Regions from separate parts of the Ensifer sp. ZNC0028 genome, predicted to be linked through region 2. Evidence: predicted binding sites of a transcription regulator. Region 2 holds the regulator's gene; each other region holds the start of a gene.

Region 1 (4,752 bases), on a different contig from region 2:
AACCTAATCCGCGAACGGAAACGCTTATGCGCTTTCCTTCGGGGTCAGAACCTGACGGCCACGGTACATGCCGGTCTTCAGGTCGATGTGGTGCGGGCGACGCAGTTCGCCGGAGTTCTTGTCTTCGACGTAGGTCGGGGTCTTCAGAGCGTCAGCCGAACGGCGCATGCCACGCTTGGACGGGCTCGTTTTTCTTTTAGGTACAGCCATTTCATTCTCCACTTATCGGGCAAACACTGTTCAGCAGCCGAAATGGCCGTGTAAAACAGATGTTAATCACGGAAATTTGGCGCGCTTATACATGGCCAGCTGCTGTTTGACCAGTCCCCACGGGCAATTTTTCGACTCGACCTTTTCAGATCTCGTCTTCGATGACGACCCAAGGCTCTGCGCGGGCGGCTTCTTCCCATTTCAGGAACGCCGGATGTGCCTTTACGCGGTTCATGTAGCCGAGCGTTTCTGGATCCGCAACGAGATCATAGACGTCGAAGCGGTTGACCACAGGTGCGTACATCGCATCGGCCGCGGTGAAGGCGCCAAAGAGGAACGGACCGCCGGATTGGGCGAGCGCCTGCCGCCAGATCGTCTCGATGCGAGCGACATCCGAACGGACGTCCTCGGCAACGTCCAGCGCCTTCTTCGCCCGGCGGACATTCATCGGGCAGGCGCCGCGCAACGCCCTGAAACCGGAGAGCATTTCCATCGAATAGCTGCGCGCCCGGGCGCGCGACTGACGGTCGGCCGGCCACAGCCCTGCATCGGGAAAAAGCTCGGCGACGTAGTCGATGATCGCCAGCGATTCCCAGACAAGGAAATCGCCATGCCTAAGCAGCGGCACCTTACCCGTCGGCGAGACCGCGCGAATGTCCGGGTTTCCCGCGGCGAAGTCGAAGGGGATGACCACCTCGTCGAAGGCGATGCCTGCCGCCGTCATCGCGATCCATGGCCGCATCGACCAAGACGAATAGTTCTTGTTGCCGACAAAAAGCGTAAGTCCGGTCATTTCCGTTCCTTGGTTGCTGGTCTCTCCGAGAAAACGATCAGTTCCTCGAAATGGTTCATGTCCTCGAACGAGCAGAAGGCGGGTGGATCGAGCGCGATCACCGGCACCTGCTCGCGCAGAAAAGCGAGCTGTTCGTCCAGCATCATCTGCCAGCGCGGTAGCGCAGAATCGTCGAGCCAATCGACGGGGTAGGCATAGGTGATGTGGAATTCGTAATCGTCATGATCAGGATGGCGATAGCCAAAGGCTTCTGCGAAAGCGTCGCGCCAGGCTTTAAGGCAAGCGCGGTCGGCGGCACCGTCGCCTTCGAGCGCAAGGCCCGTCGGCGTAACCTCAGTCACGCGGGCGCGGAACTGCTCCAGCGGCGCAAAATCCGCAAGCCGTTCGCGGTAATACGCCGTCATCACCTCGATCGGCGTATCGAGCGGCATGCCAGCCGGCCAGTAAGGAAGCTTCCGGCGGTGTTCGATGATGCCCTGGAAGATCGTCATGTGCAGGCTGGACGGGTGGGTAAAGGCGAACTGCCGCGCCTCGGGCATCGCCATCAACCGGTCGCGCACCGCAAGTACGGCGACCTCGGAACGCGATCCAGCGGTGACGTGAGAGACGACGGTGTTGCCCGGTTCCGGCAGGAAGCGGCCTTCGGGGTCGTAGCGCGTTCCGAGATGTCTCGGCAGGGCATGGTTGGCGTTGCGGCCAAAGGCGAGAAGCGAGGGGGAAATCAAGGTCATGGAGCGATCGGGCCTTTCAAGGGGAGAGAGGCCCAGATGGCAGAACTCTACAACGCGAGCATGACATCGCCCAGTGAGCCCATCCAATGAAAAGGTCTGATCCTAATTATAAAGGCAGGTGATGTAACCGCCGGAGCGGCTGGCGCGGCGCTCGATCAGGTTCGCCAGGCGCTTGAGACCGCGGCCGGGTTTGCCGGCGTTGCGCTCTTTCGGATTGGGCAGCGAGACAGCAAGCAGCGCCGCCTGCCGTCGCGAAAGCTTCGACGCCGAAATCCCGAAATGGTGGCGGGCAGCCGCCTCGATACCATAGATCCCGTCGCCCCATTCGGCGATATTGAGATAGATCTCCATCATCCGCCGCTTGCTCCAGACGAAGTCGGCGGCAACCGCCAGCGGCAGTTCCATGCCCTTGCGCAGGAAGGAGCGGCCGTTCCAGAGATAGAGGTTTTTCACGGTCTGCATCGGAATGGTGCTGGCTCCACGGGTGGATTCCCCTTCGAGCGCATCCTCGACCACGCCCCGCATCTGGCCCCAATCGACGCCGTCATGGGCACAGAATTGGCCATCCTCCGACATCATTACCGACTGCACCAGAACCGGGGCGATATCGTCGAACTCGACCCATTGCCGATCGTAGCCGCGCAGCAGCACGAGATCGCGCAGCATCAGCGTTGAAACCGGATGAATGAACTCCACCAGATAGAGAACGATCAGTGCGTAAGGAAGGACGAGCAGGCCAAGCACGGCGAGCACGATCTGGCGGCGGCGCGTGCGCAACGTCCGGCGAAGCGAAGACCAGCGACTGGAAGGCACTTCGCCCTCCTCGCGCGCTTCCGGAACGACGTTCGCGGCCTGACTGTTCACCTCGCTGTCCATCCGCTTCTCTTAGTGCATGCGCAGGCAGAGTTGAACGGGCTTTCTGGCAAAAGGCAAGGCGTGCAGGCGGCTGTCCCAGGGAAAGCGCGCGGCTGCGACACGAATCCCCGTTGAAAGCCCTCTTCGCCCATGTCAAAGAGCGCGCATGAGCCAGGAACCATCGCCTTTTACCCGTCGCCTCGCCGCCAATGCCCGCACCGTCGAGGCGCTGCTGGAACGTCTGCTCGGCCAGACGACGGAAGCCGACGAAATCGCCCGGCCGGCAAACCTGTTGGGTGCCATGCGCCACGGCGTGCTGAACGGCGGCAAGCGCCTGCGCCCCTTCCTGGTGATCGAATGCGCCGATCTGCTCGGCAGCAATCGCGACGCGGCCCTGCGCGTCGGCGCGGCACTCGAATGCGTGCATTGCTACTCGCTCGTCCATGACGACCTGCCGGCGATGGACGACGACGACATGCGCCGCGGCCAGCCGACCGTGCACAAGGCCTTCGACGAGGCAACGGCGATCCTTGCCGGCGACAGCCTGCTGACCTTCGCCTTCGACATCATCGCAGCCCCCGAGACCTCGCTTTCGGATGCTCAGAAGGTGGCACTGGTTCTGGCGCTCGGACGCGCCGCCGGCCACGGCGGCATGGCCGGCGGACAGGCGCTCGACCTGGCCGCGGAAAAATTGCCGCCGGACGAGGCCGGGATCGTCACATTGCAGGCGATGAAGACGGGGGCCCTCATCCGCTTTGCCTGCGAGGCTGGAGCCATCGTCGCCGGCGCCTCCAGGGACGATCGCGCGCGGCTTCGCGCCTTTGGCGAAAAGATCGGCCTTGCCTTCCAGCTTGCCGACGACCTGCTCGACCTCACCGCCGATGCGGAGACCATGGGCAAGGCAACCGGCAAGGACGCCGCCCGCGGCAAGGGCACGCTGGTGGCCCTCCATGGCCAGGCCTGGGCGGAAGAGCGGCTGGAGCAACTGGTCGCAGAAGCCGAAGTGCTGCTTGCGCCCTATGGCGAGCGCTCGGCCATTCTCGTCGAAGCCGCCCGTTTCATCGCCAACCGCAGGAGCTAGATCCATGAGCAAGTACTGGTCGCCGATCGTCTCCAAGCTGAAACCCTACGTGCCGGGCGAACAGCCGCGCATCGAAAACCTGGTGAAGCTCAACACCAACGAATGCCCCTACGGCCCGTCTGAGAAGGTGCTCGACGCGATCGCCGCGGCAGCGAGCAACGATCTTCGCCTTTATCCCGACCCGCTGGCGCTGAAGCTGCGCCAGGCGATTGCCACGCGCTATGGCGTGACCACCGAAGAAGTGTTCGTCGGCAACGGCTCCGACGAGGTGCTGGCGCATATCTTCGCCGGCCTGTTGAAACATGACGCGCCGCTGCTGTACCCGGATATTTCCTACAGCTTCTATTCGACCTATGCGCGACTCTTCGAGATCGACACGGTCGAGGTGCCGCTCAACGATCGCTTCGAGATCGATCTCGCCGACTACGATCGGCCCTCAGGCGCGATCATCCTGCCGAACCCCAACGCCCCGACCGGCATAGCCTTGCCGCTCGCCGACATCGATCGGCTGGTCGCAAGCCATCCGGACCAGCCCGTCGTCATCGACGAGGCCTATGTCGACTTCGGCGGAGAGTCCGCCGCAACGCTGGTTTCGAAATTCGAGAACCTGCTGGTCGTCCAGACCTTCTCCAAGTCGCGTGCGCTTGCCGGCCTGCGCGTCGGCTTTGCCATCGGCCAGCGACCGCTGATCGAGGCGCTGGAGCGGGTGAAGGACAGCTTCAATTCCTATCCGCTCGGCCGTCCGGCCCAGGCTGGCGCCATTGCCGCAATCGAGGACGAAGCCTGGTTCGAGGAGACCCGTGCCAAGATCATCGCGTCGCGCGACCGGCTCACGGCCGAACTGACTGCGCGCGGCTTCGAGGTGCTACCTTCGTCGGCGAACTTCGTTTTCGCCCTCCATCCCGGCCATAGCGGAGAAACGCTGATGAAGGCGCTGCGTGAACGCGCCGTGCTGGTGCGCCATTTCGCCAAGCCGCGCATCGGCGATTTCCTGCGCATCACCATCGGCACCGATCAGGAATGCGCCCGTCTGATCGAGGCGCTCGACGAGATCGTCTGACATCTTGTCTCGGTGACATTTC
Region 2 (4,752 bases):
ATCGAGAACTGCCGCGTCACCGGCAAGATCACGCTCGACGAGGACGACATCTACGACCCGACGATCGACGTCGTCGAACTGCGCGCCCGCGTCGGCATGGTCTTCCAGAAGCCGAACCCGTTCCCGAAGTCGATCTACGACAACGTCGCCTACGGTCCGCGCATCCACGGACTTGCCCGCACCAAGGCCGACTTTGACGAGGTGGTCGAGACCAGCCTGCAGAAGGCCGGTCTGTGGAACGAGGTAAAGGATCGTCTGCAGGAGCCGGGCACTGGCCTTTCCGGTGGTCAGCAGCAGCGCCTCTGCATCGCCCGTGCCGTCGCCGTCAGCCCGGAAGTGATCCTGATGGACGAGCCCTGTTCGGCGCTCGACCCGATTGCGACCGCCAAGGTCGAGGAACTCATCCACGAACTGCGCACGAACTTCACGATTGTCATCGTGACCCATTCGATGCAGCAGGCCGCCCGCGTTTCGCAGCGCACCGCAATGTTCCACCTCGGCAATCTCGTCGAGGAGAACGACACCGACAAGATGTTCACCAATCCGGATGACCAGCGCACCCAGGATTACATCATGGGCCGCTTCGGCTGAGGCCGCATAAGGCTGCAACAGTAACTGCAAAGCGCCCGTAAGGATCGACGATCATGTCCATGCATATCATGTCCGCCTATGACGAAGAACTGAAGTACCTGACGCGCCGCATCTCGGAGATGGGCGGTCTCGCCGAGCAGATGGTCGCTGAATCCGTTCGCGCGCTGGTCAATTCCGACCTCGCTCTCGCGCAGAAGGTGATCTCGGACGACACCGTTCTCGACGACGCCGAGCGCCAGATCGGCGAGAAGGCGATCGTCACCATCGCCAAGCGCCAGCCGGTCGCCGCCGACCTGCGCGAGATCATGGGGTCGATCCGCATCGCCTCCGATCTGGAGCGCGTCGGCGATCTCGGCAAGAACACCGCCAAGCGCGTGATCGCGGTCGCCGGATCCGGCATTCCGCGCAAGCTCGCCCGCGGCCTGGAGCACCTGGCAGAGCTGGCTCTCGTCCAGCTCAAGGAAGTGCTCGACGTGTACGCCTCGCGCTCGCCGGAGAAGGCCAACAGCATCCGCGAGCGCGACGAGGAGATCGATGCGATCTACACCTCGCTGTTCCGCGAACTGCTGACCTACATGATGGAAGATCCGCGCAACATCACGCCCTGCACGCATCTTCTGTTCTGCGCCAAGAACATCGAGCGCATCGGCGACCACGCGACCAACATCGCCGAGACGATCTATTACATGGCGACGGGTGCCCAGCCGGAAGGCGAGCGCCCGAAGGATGACACCACGTCGACGCTGGGCTCGGTCAACGACTGAGCGCCGAGCGCGCCGTAAGCATGCATGCCCTTTGAAATCTGATCCGGTCGCGGCTTCGGTCGCGGCCCCGAATTCCTGTATCTGAAGCACGCGGTTTTCGCCCCGCCTTTGAAATTGGCGGACGTGCTCCAGATTTAGAGTGTCTGAGCGCCGGCCGGGCCGATGAGCCCAAGGGTCGCCCGCGGTAAGGAGACGTTACCTGATGTTGCCAAAAATCGCCGTAGTCGAAGACGAAGAGGCGCTGAGCGTTCTGCTGCGTTACAATCTGGAAGCCGAGGGCTTCGACGTCGACACGATCCTGAGGGGCGACGAGGCGGAGATCCGGCTTCAGGAGCGGCTGCCCGACCTGCTCATCCTCGACTGGATGCTGCCCGGTGTTTCCGGCATCGAGCTTTGCCGCCGGCTGCGCCAGCGCCCGGAGACGGAGCGCCTGCCGATCATCATGCTGACGGCGCGCGGCGAGGAAAGCGAGCGCGTCCGGGGGTTGGCGACCGGCGCCGACGACTATGTGGTCAAGCCATTCTCCACGCCGGAGCTGATGGCGCGCGTCAAGGCGATGCTGCGCCGGGCAAAGCCCGAGGTCCTGTCGACGCTGCTTCGCTGCGGCGACATCGAACTCGACCGCGAGACCCATCGCGTTCACCGCCGCAGCCGCGAAGTGCGCCTCGGCCCGACCGAGTTTCGTCTTCTGGAGTTCTTGATGTCCTCGCCGGGCCGCGTCTTCTCGCGCTCGCAGCTTCTGGATGGCGTCTGGGGCCATGACATCTATGTCGACGAACGCACCGTCGACGTGCATGTCGGTCGCCTGCGCAAGGCTCTGAATTTCTCGAACATGCCCGACGTCATCCGCACCGTTCGCGGCGCTGGCTATTCGCTCGAAAGCTGACAGATCCGGAAATCTCCAACAAAAAAGGGGCCGATCGGCCCCTTTTTTATTGATGCTGTCCGGCTTCTTAGCGGGCCCTGCGGCGCTCGCCCGACGGCTGGTAGGCCAGCCGCGCATGGAAGGTGCAGTAAGGCGACGATTCCGGGGAATCGTTGCCGCAGAAGTGAAACTCTTCCTTCAGCGGGTCGCCGATCGGCCACTTGCAGGTGCGCTCGGTGAGCTGGGTCAGCTCGAGGCGGCGCGACATCGGCACGACAACGTCGGTCCGGGTGCTGAAATCCTGCTCGGCAACGAGATCGACTTCGATTTCTTCCTTGAGAACGACAGCGCCGGCCGTGCGTGCAACCGGGCGGGCCGAAACGCGCGAAGCGTAGTTCGGCGCACGCGGTGCCGAGGTCGGGCGCTTCGGACGGGCCGCCGTCGTGGTGCTACCGCCGGCCTTGGCGCGACCTGGCAGGCTCAGGCGGTGAACCTTGCCGATGACAGCGTTACGGCTGACGCCGCCGAGCTGTGCCGCGATCTGGCTCGCGCTCAGGCCCTCGGACCAAAGCTTCTTCAGTTTCTCCACCCGCTCGTCAGTCCAGTTCATTTCTGCACTCTCCGTTCTCAGCGTTGGGGATGGCAGAATCCCTCACCGCACCCCGGCTGAACCCCGGGGTTGCAAACGCGATAACTCTTTTGGTGACTAGGTCCGCCGCATGCGTCTAGTAATTGAATGTTAACGTACTGACCGCTGGACTCTGTGGCAAGAGTCCCGGGAATCAGGCCGAATCGATTTCGTAGTTTTCCCCAACTTGCTCGGCCGGCGTTGCAATTTTGGCAAGCCCTCCCGGACGATTTTTCTGCTGCCAGGAATCGACCCTTCATGTTGCGCTGCAAGGCTTGGTTTTGTTGACATTGCAGCGCGAAATGGGAATAGTGCCTGCGCCGCCGAAAGGCGGCATTTTTGATTTTTATCGGCCCGCGTGAGGCGCGGGATCGATGTCGATCTGGAGTGAAGGAGAGCCTCGCATGACTGCAACAACGCCGCTTTACGATACCTACATGCGCGCGCCGTTGCGTTTCGAGCGAGGAGAGGGCGCCTGGCTGATCGCTGAAGACGGGACGCGTTATCTCGATTTCGGCGCCGGTGTTGCCGTGAATTCGCTTGGCCACGCGCATCCCCACCTCGTCGAAGCGCTGAAGGCGCAGGCCGACAAGGTTTGGCACCTGTCCAACCTCTATGAGATTGCGGGCCAGGAAAGCCTCGGTCGCCGGCTGACCGCAGTCACCTTTGCCGACAAGGTGTTCTTCACCAATTCCGGCGCAGAGGCGCTGGAATGCGCCATCAAGACGGCACGGCGTTACCACTTCTCCAAGGGTCACCCGGAGAAATTCCACGTCATCACCTTCGAGGGGGCTTTCCACGGCCGCACGATCGCGACGATCGCCGCCGGCGGTCAGCAGAAATACATCGAAGGTTTCGGTCCGAAAGCGCCGGGCTTCTACCAGGTCCCGTTCGGCGACATCGCTGCCGTCAAGAATGCGATCACCGAGGAAACCGCAGCGATCCTGATCGAGCCGATCCAGGGCGAGGGCGGTATCCGCCCGGCGACCAAGGAGTTCATGCAGGAACTGCGCGCGCTTTGCGACGAGTTCGGCCTGCTCCTGATCCTGGACGAGGTTCAGACCGGCGTCGGCCGTACCGGCAAGCTGTTTGCCTATGAATGGGCCGACATCCGCCCGGATATCATGGCGGTCGCCAAGGGCATCGGCGGGGGCTTCCCGTTCGGCGCGTGCCTGGCGACCGAGGAAGCCGCATCTGGCATGGTGGCGGGCACGCACGGCTCCACCTATGGCGGCAATCCGCTGGCCATGGCCGTCGGCAATGCCGTGCTCGACGTCGTTCTGGCCGACGGGTTCCTCACGCATGTGCGCGATGTCGCGCTGGTCTTCCGCCAGGGTCTTGCGTCGCTCAAGGACCGTTTCCCTGATGTCATCGAGGAGATCCGAGGCGACGGTCTGATGCTGGGCATCAAGGTGAAGGGCCCTTCGGCCGATCTGCTGAAGGAAATTCGCGCGGAGAAGCTTCTGGCTGTGCCGGCCGGCGAAAACGTACTGCGTTTGCTGCCGCCGCTGACGATCACGGCCGAGGAGGCCCGCGAGGGCCTGGCACGTATCGAACGCGCCGCCGAGGCGGTTCGCAAGGCAAGCGGCAACGCCGCGGCCTGAAGGTAGCGACCCAAGGCCGACTATGGCGCTAGAATGACCTTCGTGCGAGCACGTATATGGCGTGCCGCACCGGGGATCGATTTTTCAGACAGGAACCGAGTACGATGGCAGGCACCAGACATTTTCTCGATCTTTCGGCCATGACGGCCGCCGACCTCCGGACGATCATCGACGATGCGCGCGTCCGAAAGGCGGCGACCAAGGCCGGAACCGCCGAGAAGCCGCTCGCCGGCAAGATGCTGGCGATGATCTTCGAAAAGCCCTCCACCCGCACCCGCGTTTCCTTCGATGTCGGCATGC
Region 3 (4,752 bases), on a different contig from region 2:
TGTCGAGGGTCTCGCGCAGACGCGATTCAATGCCGTGCAGCGTGCTTGCATCCGACAGAAGCTGGTTTGCGAGAACGCTGGCATTGACCGAGTTGGCGTGGATGCGCCCGAGAATGTCACGCAATCTGCCCGACGGCGCTTCGTCGATCGAAAGTTCTGCAAGTGCGCGCAAGGCAGTCAGCGGCGTGCGCAACTGATGGGCGGCGTCGGCCGTCACGCTCTTCAGGCCGACAAGCACGGAATCAAGCCGGCCCATGAAGTCGTTCAGCGCCGAGATCAGTGCGCTCACCTCCCTTGGTACCGGGCCGGAGACCGGGCTCAGATCAGACGAAGCTCGGTGGCGCAAATCGGCCTCGACCGTTCTCAGCGGTGCGAAAGCCTGGCGGACCGCCAGCCAGATCAGCAGGAATGCCAGCACGGATACGGCGATTGCGGGAAGGGCCGCATTGAAGGTCAGGTGCAGCCCGAGCTGATCGCGCGCCTCGCGGGTCTCGCCGACGAGAACGTCGACCCAGCCGCCGCCGGCTGCGTCGGTGCTGTAGCGAGCGACGGCGGCGATGCGGATCCGCTCGCCCCTGTAGGTGCTGTCGGCCAGCCGCAACTGCGGTCCCGTCCCGTGCGGGATCTCCAGACCGAGGATCGGCGAGCCGGTGATGATCGTGCCGTCGGGGGCTGCCACCCGATAGAAGATGCGATTGAGCCGGGATGTGCCGAGGATGGCGAAGGCGGAATGCGGCAGGTCGACGCTTGCGGTGCCGTCCTCGATCGAGACCGTGTCGGCAATCGAAAGTGCGGCCGCGCCGAGCACGCGGTCGAAGGCTTCTTCGGCTGCGTTGTGCGCATTCCAGCGCACCATCCAGAACAGGAAAAGCCCGATGATGATGAGCAGGGCAGCGCCGCTGAACAGGATGCGGCGCTCGATCGAATAGTCAGACCGCACCGCTTGCGCCGCTCCCGGTGCGCTGGCGCAGCATGTAGCCCACGCCGCGATGCGTGACGATCTCGATGTCGCAGTCCTCGAGCTTCCGGCGCACCCGGGAAACCAGCAACTCGACGGCATTCGGCGTGCCCGTGTCCTCATAGCCGAAGAGCTTTACGACCAGCTGCTCCTTGTTGACCGTCGTGCCGGCGCGGGTCGCCAAGGCCTCCAGCACGTCGAATTCGCGGCGGCCGAGGTCGAGCGGGCGGCCTTCGAGCATCACCGCGCGGGCCGAAAGGTCGATGGAGATCGAGCCCAAGCGCAGAACCGATTGCGCCGCCCCCAGGTGCCGGCGGGAGACGGCCCGAATGCGCGCAACAAGCTCGTGCAGGTCGAAGGGTTTGACCAGATAGTCGTCAGCGCCTAATTCGAGCAGGTCGACCTTGTCGGCAACCTGGTTGCGGGCGGTGATGACGATGACGGGACGCGTCAGCCCACCCTGGCGCATGGCACTCAGGATGGCGAAGCCGTCCCGCTTCGGCAGGTTGATGTCGAGGATCACCAGATCGTGCGAGGCGTTGAGGGCGAGCCGCTCTCCTTCCGCGCCGTCGAACGCGGTCGTGACCTCGTAGCCTTCCTTTTCCAGGCGCATGGAAATGGCAAAGGCGATGTCGGGGGTGTCTTCGATCAGGAGAATGCGCATCGCGTTTCCAGGTGACAGGATTGTGACAGTGATACTCCCATACACAGATCAAAAGCAGATGAGAACTATGAAGCTTTCGCCGGGAGAGCGGAGCTTCGGGGAGGGGTAGACATGAACGCGCACAGGCTGTTTTTGGCCGGCCTCGCATTGGCGTGCGTGCTGCTGTTGCCCGTGTCGACAACGGCGAAAGCCGGTTGCGGCGCAAGCCCCGATCTCGACGAGCGCTACTGCGACGCCGACAAGGACTTCGTTGCCGATGCGCCGACAGACCCTTCGAAATGGCGGGATCCGCAGACGCTCGTCTGGGCCTATGCTCCGATCGAGGAGCCGGCCATCTATGCCAGCCTGTTCAAGGATTTCACCACCCATCTCGGCGCCTGTCTCGGCCGCCAGATCGTCTATTACCCGGTGCAGTCGAGCAAGGCGGAGATCGAAGCCATGCGCTCCGGGCGGCTCCACTTCGCCGGCTTTTCGACCGGACCGACGGTCGAGGCGGTCAACCGCGCCGGCGCCGTTCCCTTTGCCGCAAAAGGCATCGGCAATGCGGTGCGCGGCTACAATCTGATTGCCATCGTTCGCGCGGACTCCCCGTTCAAGACCCTCTCCGATCTCAAGGGGCGGCGCGTGGCGCACGCGTCCGCGTTCTCGAACTCGGGGCACCTGGCGCCGCGCGCGCTTTTCCCGGGCGAAGGCCTGAGTCCGGGGGAGGACTATGCGCCGATCATGTCCGGCGGTCATGACAAGTCCATTCTCGGCGTGATCTCGGGTGACTACGACATGGCGGCCGTCGCGTCCGACGTGTTGGAACGTTTGATCGAGCGGCGAATGGTCAAGCGCGAAGACCTCCGCGTCATCTTCACCAGCGGCATCTTTCCGACGTCGTCCTTTGCCTATGCGCATGATCTCGCCCCGCCGCTGGTCGCGGCGATGAAGCGGTGTTTCTTCGACTTCGAGTTCACCGCGGAAATGAAGAGCGAGTTTCACGGCGACGAGCGCTTCCTGCCGATCCGCTACGATCGGGATTGGGCAAGCGTGCGCGAGGTCATCGACAAGGCCGGCGCTTCCACTTTCTGACCTCATCCAACAGCCCGACAGGAGACCGATGCGCCGCGTGCGCAGGCCCTGTCGCGCGCCTACCACAAACGTCACCACAGGCCGGGCCAACCCGCCCGAGGCTGCTGTGCGGCTTCCAACCCACGGGATTGCTATGCGAAACTTTGGCAAAGCCATTTACAATTACAGGGTCCACAACCAGGACCCCACCACGATGGTGGGCGTCGGTCTGGTCGTGCTGTTCGCCTATCTGATTGCCGCGCCCATCCTGCTTCTGCTTTCGGACGCATTCTTCGTGCAGTTCGCCGACCAGGCCCGCTCCGGGCAATCGATGGGCGAGCTGACGCTTTACTATTTCAACCGCGTCTTCCTGTCGAAGATCGCCACCGACGTCTTCTGGCAGCCGCTTTTCCACACCGGGACCATCGCCCTCGGTGCGATCGCGGTCGCGCTGGTGGTCGGCATCCCGATGGCCTGGCTGATCAGCCGAACCGACGTGCCCGGCAAGAAGTGGTTCGCCACCGTTCTGATCATCCCCTACATGCTGCCGTCCTGGACCTTTGCTCTTGCGTGGCAGACGCTTTTCAAGAACCGAACCACCGGTGGACAGCCGAGCTGGATGGAAGCGCTCGGCTTCGCCCCGCCTGACTGGCTAGCCTACGGCGCCTTGCCGATCACGCTCATCCTGGCCTTGCACTATACGCCCTTCGTCATCCTGCTGTTCGGCAATGCGTTGCGGCAGTTCGATTCGACGCTCGAGGATTCCGCCCGTGTCATCGGCGCCGGCAACGGCGTGATCGCCCGCAAGATCATCCTGCCGCTGATGCTGCCGTCGCTGGTTTCGGCCTGCACGCTGATCTTCGCCAAATGTCTCGGTGACTTCGGCGTTGCCTATATCCTCGGCGTTCCCGTCGGCTACGACGTATTGGCGACCTCGCTGTTTCGCGCCATCTCCACCAGCCAGACCGGCATGGGGGCGATCCTCGCGTTGACCATCGTCGTGCTCGGCACCATCTCGATCACGCTCGACATGTACCTGCTGAAGGAAGCACGTCGTTTCGTGGTCATCGGCTCGAAGGGGTCGATGAACCGCACGACGTCGCTGCGGGGCTACCGGCTGCCTGCAGCGGGGCTCGCCACGCTGGTCTTCCTGGTCAGCGCCGTCGTTCCGTTGCTGGCGCTCGCCATGACCACCGTCATGAAGGTCCCCGGCGTCTTTGCGCTCGACAACTTCACGCTCGCCTACTGGATCGGTTCCGATCTCGGCACCACGGCGCTCAAGCAGGGCATCCTCCTGACGCCGGAATTCTGGCAGGCGACGTGGAATACGCTCTGGATCGTTGGGTCGGCTGCTGCCGGCGCAGGCTTCCTCGGGCTCCTCGTCGGCTATGCCGTTACCCGCACGTCCTCGACGATGATTGCCACGTTCCTGCGGCAAGTGACGTTCCTGCCGTATCTGGTGCCGGGAATAGCCTTTGCCGCCGCGTATCTCTCGATGTTCGCGGTTCAGCGCGGACCCGTTCCCGCACTCTACGGTACGCCGATCATTCTGGTGCTGGCGATCCTTGCCGACCAGATGCCCTTTGCCTCGCGGGCCGGCATCTCGGCGATGATGCAGCTCGGGCGTGATCCGGAAGAGGCGGCCCGGATTGCCGGCGCCGGCTGGTTCCGGCGGCTGGCATCGGTCGTCGTGCCGATCCAGAAGGGCGCGCTCGTCACCGGGATCCTGCTGCCCTTCATTTCCGGCATCAAGGGATTGAGCCTCGTCGTCGTGCTCGCCGTCCCCGGGACCGACGTGCTGACGACCTATGCGCTCAGGCTGGTCGACTACGGCTACGGCCAGGCGGCCAACGCCGTGGTGCTGATGATCTGCATCATCGCCTTCGGCGGCACGCTGATCGTCCAGAAACTCACAAAAAGCAAATTGTCCGACGGTTTGGGAGGCAAGTAATGTCAAGCATCAGCATCCGCGATGTCAGAAAGAGCTACGGCAACACGGCGCAGGCGGCTGTCGAGCGGTTGAGCATCGAGATTCCGAAATCCGATTTCCTCTGCCTCCTCGGCCCGTCCGGCTGCG
Region 4 (4,752 bases), on a different contig from region 2:
AAAGATCTGCACCATCGCTATGCCCTCTTGCGGTAACGGATGGTGTTGAACTGTGCCGTCAGCGCGTCGTACATCAAGAGCCGCCCGACCAGCGGTTCGCCAAAGCCGGCAATCACCTTGATCGCCTCCATGGCCTGCAGCGTGCCGATGACGCCCGTCAGCGCGCCGACGATGCCGGCCTCGGCGCAAGAAGGCACGACGCCGGCCGGCGGCGGCTCGGGAAAGAGATCGCGGTAGGAGGGGTTCGGTCGTCCATCGGGGCCGGCGCTATAGGGCATAAGCACCGTCAGCGAACCGTCGAAGCGGCCGACGGCGCCGGTCACCAGCGGAATGCCGACCGCTGCCGCCGTATCGGCGGCGAGGGAGCGGGTATCGAAATTGTCCGAGCCGTCGATCACCAGATCGTACTGCCGGAAAAGCGCCTCGGCATTGTCGGCGTTGAGGCGCAGCCTGTGTTCGTCGACGCAGACATGCGGGTTGAGCGATGTGATCGCCTCGGCGGCCCGCTCGACCTTGGCGCGGTCGATGTCTTCGGTACGGTGGATGATCTGCCGCTGCAGGTTGGAAAGCGCGACCGCATCGTCGTCGACGATGCCGATCCGGCCGATGCCGGCGGCGGCAAGATAGACAAGCACCGGAGCGCCGAGGCCGCCGGCCCCGATCACCAGCACGCGGGCTACCTTCAGCCGTTGTTGCCCCGCGCCGCCGATTTCCGGCAGCACGATATGACGGGCGTAACGGGTGATCTCCGATTGGTCGAGCTTGTTCTCACCGGTCATGGCAATCCTCCTCGGTGACTTCTGCTTATCCCGTAACGCTGCCATGCGAAACGGTCAGGAAGCGGCCGCGTTCGCCGAGCGCCTCAAACATCGATTGGTCCGTCCCGGTCATGAAGGCCTGGCCGCCAAGGCCGTCGACGAGATCGAACAGAGCCGCGCGCCGGTTGACGTCGAGATGGGCGGCGATCTCGTCGAGCAGCAGGATCGGCGCGTGGCCGGTCATGTCGCCGACGAGGCGCGCATGCGCCAGCACCAGGCCGACGAGCAGCGCCTTCTGCTCCCCGGTCGAGCAGCGTGCTGCCTCCATGTCCTTCTCGCGGTGACGCACGAGCAGGTCGCTCCGGTGCGGCCCGTCGAGCGTGCGCCCCGCCGCGGCGTCGCGCGGACGTCCATCACGCAGCATCGTCAGATATTGTTCTTCCAGATCATAGGCCGGACGATGGCCCTCGTCGTCGAGAAAGCCCGACAACGCCAGGCGCGCCGACGGAAAGACGCTCTCGTCGACAGTGCGCTCGACCAGCGCCGTCAACAGACCGAGCATTTCCTGCCGCGCCAGCGCCATGGAGACGCCGAGACCGGCCATTTCCTTTTCGATCGCCGTCAGCCAGGAAGGGTCCGGGCGGAATTCACCGAGCAGCCGGTTGCGACTGCGCATCGCCCGGTCGAATTCGCTGGCGCGACGGCCGTGCTCCGGATCGAGCGACAGCACAAGACGATCGAGGAAACGCCGCCGGTCGGCCGAAGGCCCGGTAAAGAGCCCATCCATCGATGGCGTCAGCCAGAGGACGCGCAGGTGATCGGTCAGTTCGTCGACGGTCGCTGCCGGTGTTCCATTCAGCCGCAGCCGCCGGGATTGCCCTTCCGTGACGCCGGCAGTCCCGGTGCCGATCTCGACGGTTCCCTCCATGCCCTCGACTTCCGCAAAGACCGAGAACCCGTCGCCGGCACCGACCCGGGTCACGTCCGCATAGGCTGCGCGCCTGAGGCCGCGGCCGGGCGAAAGGAAAGAGACGGCTTCCATGAGGTTGGTCTTGCCGGCGCCGTTCTCCCCCGTCAGCACCACATGGCGCTGATCGAGCTCAAGCGAGAGGGCCGCATAGTTGCGGAACTCCGTAAGCTTCAGGCGGTTGAGAAAGACCTTGTTTGGCATCGGCAGTCCGGATTCGACGTTGGGCGCAGCTAGGACGAAAGCGCCTGCCAAGGCAAGGCGAAATGGGACGCGTCGCCATATCGTGCAAGATAGGCCGATATCGACAGGGGAAAGGCGACAAACCCCTTTGATTCGGTGCTTTTCATAAAGGACCTAGTGAAATATGACAGCCGCATGACAATCCACAGATGGATATACGTGTGATGCTGGCCTGGTTCCGCAAACTTCTTCCCCGCGAGGATCGCTTCTTCGACCTCTTCGCAAAACATTCGCGCACCGTCGTCGGTGCTGCCGATGCGCTCGACAAGGTTCTCGCTGGCGGCGACGATCTGGAAAAACACTGCGACCGGATCGTCGCGCTCGAGGATGAGGCGGACCACATCACCGCCGAGGTGCTGCTGGCCGTGCGCCGGTCCTTTATCACGCCCTTCGACCGCGGCGACATCAAGGATCTGATCCAGTCGATGGATGACGCCATCGACATGATGCACAAGACCGTCAAGACGATCCGCCTTTACGAACAGAAGAGCTTCGATCCCGGCATGCGCGAAATGGGCACCACGGTCGTCAAGGCCGCGCACCTGATCGCCGAGGCCATTCCGCTGCTCGATCGGATCGGCGCCAATCACGACCGCCTGATCGCGATCGCCGAAGAAGTCACCCGCATCGAGGGCCGCTCCGACGAACTGCACGAACAGGGCCTCAAGGACCTGTTCCGCCGCCACGGCGCCAGCAACCCGATGGCCTATATCATCGGCAGCGAGATCTATGGCGAACTCGAAAAGGTGGTCGACCGCTTCGAGGACGTCGCCAATGAAATCAGCGGCATCGTGATCGAGAACGTCTGATGGATGCGACGCTCGCCTTTCCGTTGCTCGTCGGGCTGATCGGCATCGCGCTGTTCTTCGACTTCCTGAACGGTCTGCACGACGCCGCCAACTCGATCGCGACGATCGTCTCGACACGGGTGCTGAGACCGCAGTACGCGGTCATGTGGGCGGCCTTCTTCAACTTCATCGCCTTCCTGTTCTTCGGCCTGCACGTGGCCGAAACGCTGGGCAAGGGCATCATCGATCCCGGTATCGTCACGCCGCTGGTGATCTTCTCGGCCCTGATCGGCGCGATCGTCTGGAACATCGTCACCTGGCTCTTCGGCATCCCCTCGAGCTCGTCGCATGCGCTGATCGGCGGCCTCGTCGGTGCCGGTCTTGCCAGCACCGGTTTCAGCTCCATCGTCTGGACCGGACTTCTGAAGACCGTTGGCGCCATCTTCATGTCGCCGGCGATCGGCTTCTTCCTGGCGCTGCTCCTGGTGCTGATCGTTTCCTGGATCTTCGTGCGCCAGACGCCCTTTGCCGTCGACCGCACCTTCCGGGTGATGCAGTTCATCTCGGCCTCAATGTATTCGCTCGGCCATGGCGGCAACGACGCGCAGAAGACCATGGGCATCATCGCGGTGTTGCTCTACTCGCAGGGCTATCTCGGCTCGGAATTCTACGTGCCGTTCTGGGTGGTGATCACCTGCCAGGCGGCGATCGCGCTCGGCACGCTGTTCGGCGGCTGGCGGATCGTGCATACGATGGGGTCGAAGATCACCAAACTCAACCCGATGCAGGGCTTCTGCGCCGAAACCGGCGGGGCGATCACGCTCTTTGCCGCCACCTGGCTCGGCATCCCGGTCTCGACCACCCACACCATCACCGGCGCGATCATCGGCGTCGGCGCGGCCCGCCGGGTCTCGGCCGTCCGCTGGGGGCTTGCCGGCAACATCGTGATTGCCTGGTTCATCACCATGCCGGCCGCGGCGGCGATTTCGGCGCTCGCCTACTTCACCATCGATCTCTTGTTCTGATCGATGCGGAAATCGCCTCCCGCCTGCTTATGAGGCGGGAGGCGACTATCATTTCGAGACCCGAGGTGCGGGGCTGTTCTGCCCGCCCTGGTGCAAGGTCAGGCTTTCGGCACGGTCGCCCTTGAGCGTGAAGCTGATCTGGGCATCGATGAGCTTCGTAAAGAAGCGGTGCTCGGCCTCCGGAAGGATTTCGAGCCGATCCTGCCCGGTCGCCTGGGCAAAAAGGCTTTCACCATCCCGAAAGATCGTAAGTTCGAAATCCGGAGCCAGCCTGTAGGTGCCGATATAGGCATCATAGCGCGCCGGATCGATCGCTATGGCCGTGCGTTTGACGATTGGCGGCGCGAGCGGCGCGCTGCGATTGAGCAGATGGCGGCCGATGTCGTCGACGCCGACGTCGGTCGACGCATTCGACAGGGCGACCACGCCGACACCCGTCGACGGACGGTAGCCGACGAAGGATCGGTAACCGCCGGTGCCGCCATTGTGCCAGATGAACTGCTCGTCGCCCTTGCCCGAGACGACCCAGCCGAGCGCCTGCTGATCGCGATCGCCGTTGCCGATCGGCTGGCGGGTCGCCAGCAGAGTGGTGAAGGCGGGAGCGAGCGGCGATGCCGTCTTTCCCATGGCCGCCTCGAGGAAAAGCAGGAGATCGTCCACGGTCGAGCGGAGGGCGCCTGCGCCCTGCAGAACGTCGAGATCCCAGTCGCTGACCGGCTCCAGGGCCGCGTCGTGGCCCGTTGCCCGGCGTTCGGCCCAGTCGGGTCGCGACGTGATGGCCGTATCCTTCATGCCGAGGGGAAGGGCGATGCGGCTGATGATGAGGTCTTCATAGGAGAGCCCGGCCTTCAGCGCGATCGCGTGGCCGAGAAGCCCGGCGCCGAGGTTGGAGTATTCATGCTCGACGCCGGGGCGGCGCTGCGGCTTGTGGCTGGAGAGGAAGGCATAGAGCTTTGCCGCGTCGTAGCCGG

What was found. Region 2 encodes PhoB, which activates phosphate uptake and scavenging genes when phosphate is short. Its sites were predicted from a motif close to TGTCATNNANCTGTCAT; they were not measured.
Region 1: the regulator PhoB is predicted to act here: its motif matches at 1,784-1,800, upstream of L981_RS24090 (DUF1868 domain-containing protein).
Region 3: the regulator PhoB is predicted to act here: its motif matches at 1,634-1,650, upstream of phnD (phosphate/phosphite/phosphonate ABC transporter substrate-binding protein).
Region 4: the regulator PhoB is predicted to act here: its motif matches at 2,093-2,109, upstream of L981_RS25065 (DUF47 domain-containing protein).

Annotation. Positions count from the first base shown of each region.
Region 1 is NZ_JTLA01000104.1:2,325-7,076, reverse strand. Features, by position in the region: gene rpmF (50S ribosomal protein L32) at 25-210, opposite strand; gene L981_RS24095 (glutathione S-transferase family protein) at 356-1,003, opposite strand; gene L981_RS24090 (DUF1868 domain-containing protein) at 1,000-1,734, opposite strand; gene mtgA (monofunctional biosynthetic peptidoglycan transglycosylase) at 1,837-2,610, opposite strand; gene L981_RS24080 (polyprenyl synthetase family protein) at 2,756-3,670, shown strand; gene hisC (histidinol-phosphate transaminase) at 3,675-4,730, shown strand.
Region 2 is NZ_JTLA01000105.1:7,810-12,561, forward strand. Features, by position in the region: gene pstB (phosphate ABC transporter ATP-binding protein PstB) at 1-591, shown strand, start outside; gene phoU (phosphate signaling complex protein PhoU) at 642-1,355, shown strand; gene phoB (phosphate regulon transcriptional regulator PhoB) at 1,558-2,241, shown strand; gene L981_RS24360 (GcrA family cell cycle regulator) at 2,309-2,830, opposite strand; gene L981_RS24365 (aspartate aminotransferase family protein) at 3,253-4,452, shown strand; gene argF (ornithine carbamoyltransferase) at 4,557-4,752, shown strand, end outside.
Region 3 is NZ_JTLA01000091.1:12,862-17,613, reverse strand. Features, by position in the region: gene L981_RS21080 (sensor histidine kinase) at 1-940, opposite strand, end outside; gene L981_RS21075 (response regulator transcription factor) at 930-1,622, opposite strand; gene phnD (phosphate/phosphite/phosphonate ABC transporter substrate-binding protein) at 1,734-2,696, shown strand; gene L981_RS21065 (iron ABC transporter permease) at 2,830-4,626, shown strand; gene L981_RS21060 (ABC transporter ATP-binding protein) at 4,626-4,752, shown strand, end outside.
Region 4 is NZ_JTLA01000108.1:20,525-25,276, reverse strand. Features, by position in the region: gene L981_RS25080 (GNAT family N-acetyltransferase) at 1-12, opposite strand, end outside; gene L981_RS25075 (molybdopterin-synthase adenylyltransferase MoeB) at 18-779, opposite strand; gene recF (DNA replication/repair protein RecF) at 805-1,929, opposite strand; gene L981_RS25065 (DUF47 domain-containing protein) at 2,133-2,777, shown strand; gene L981_RS25060 (inorganic phosphate transporter) at 2,777-3,781, shown strand; gene L981_RS25055 (serine hydrolase) at 3,830-4,752, opposite strand, start outside.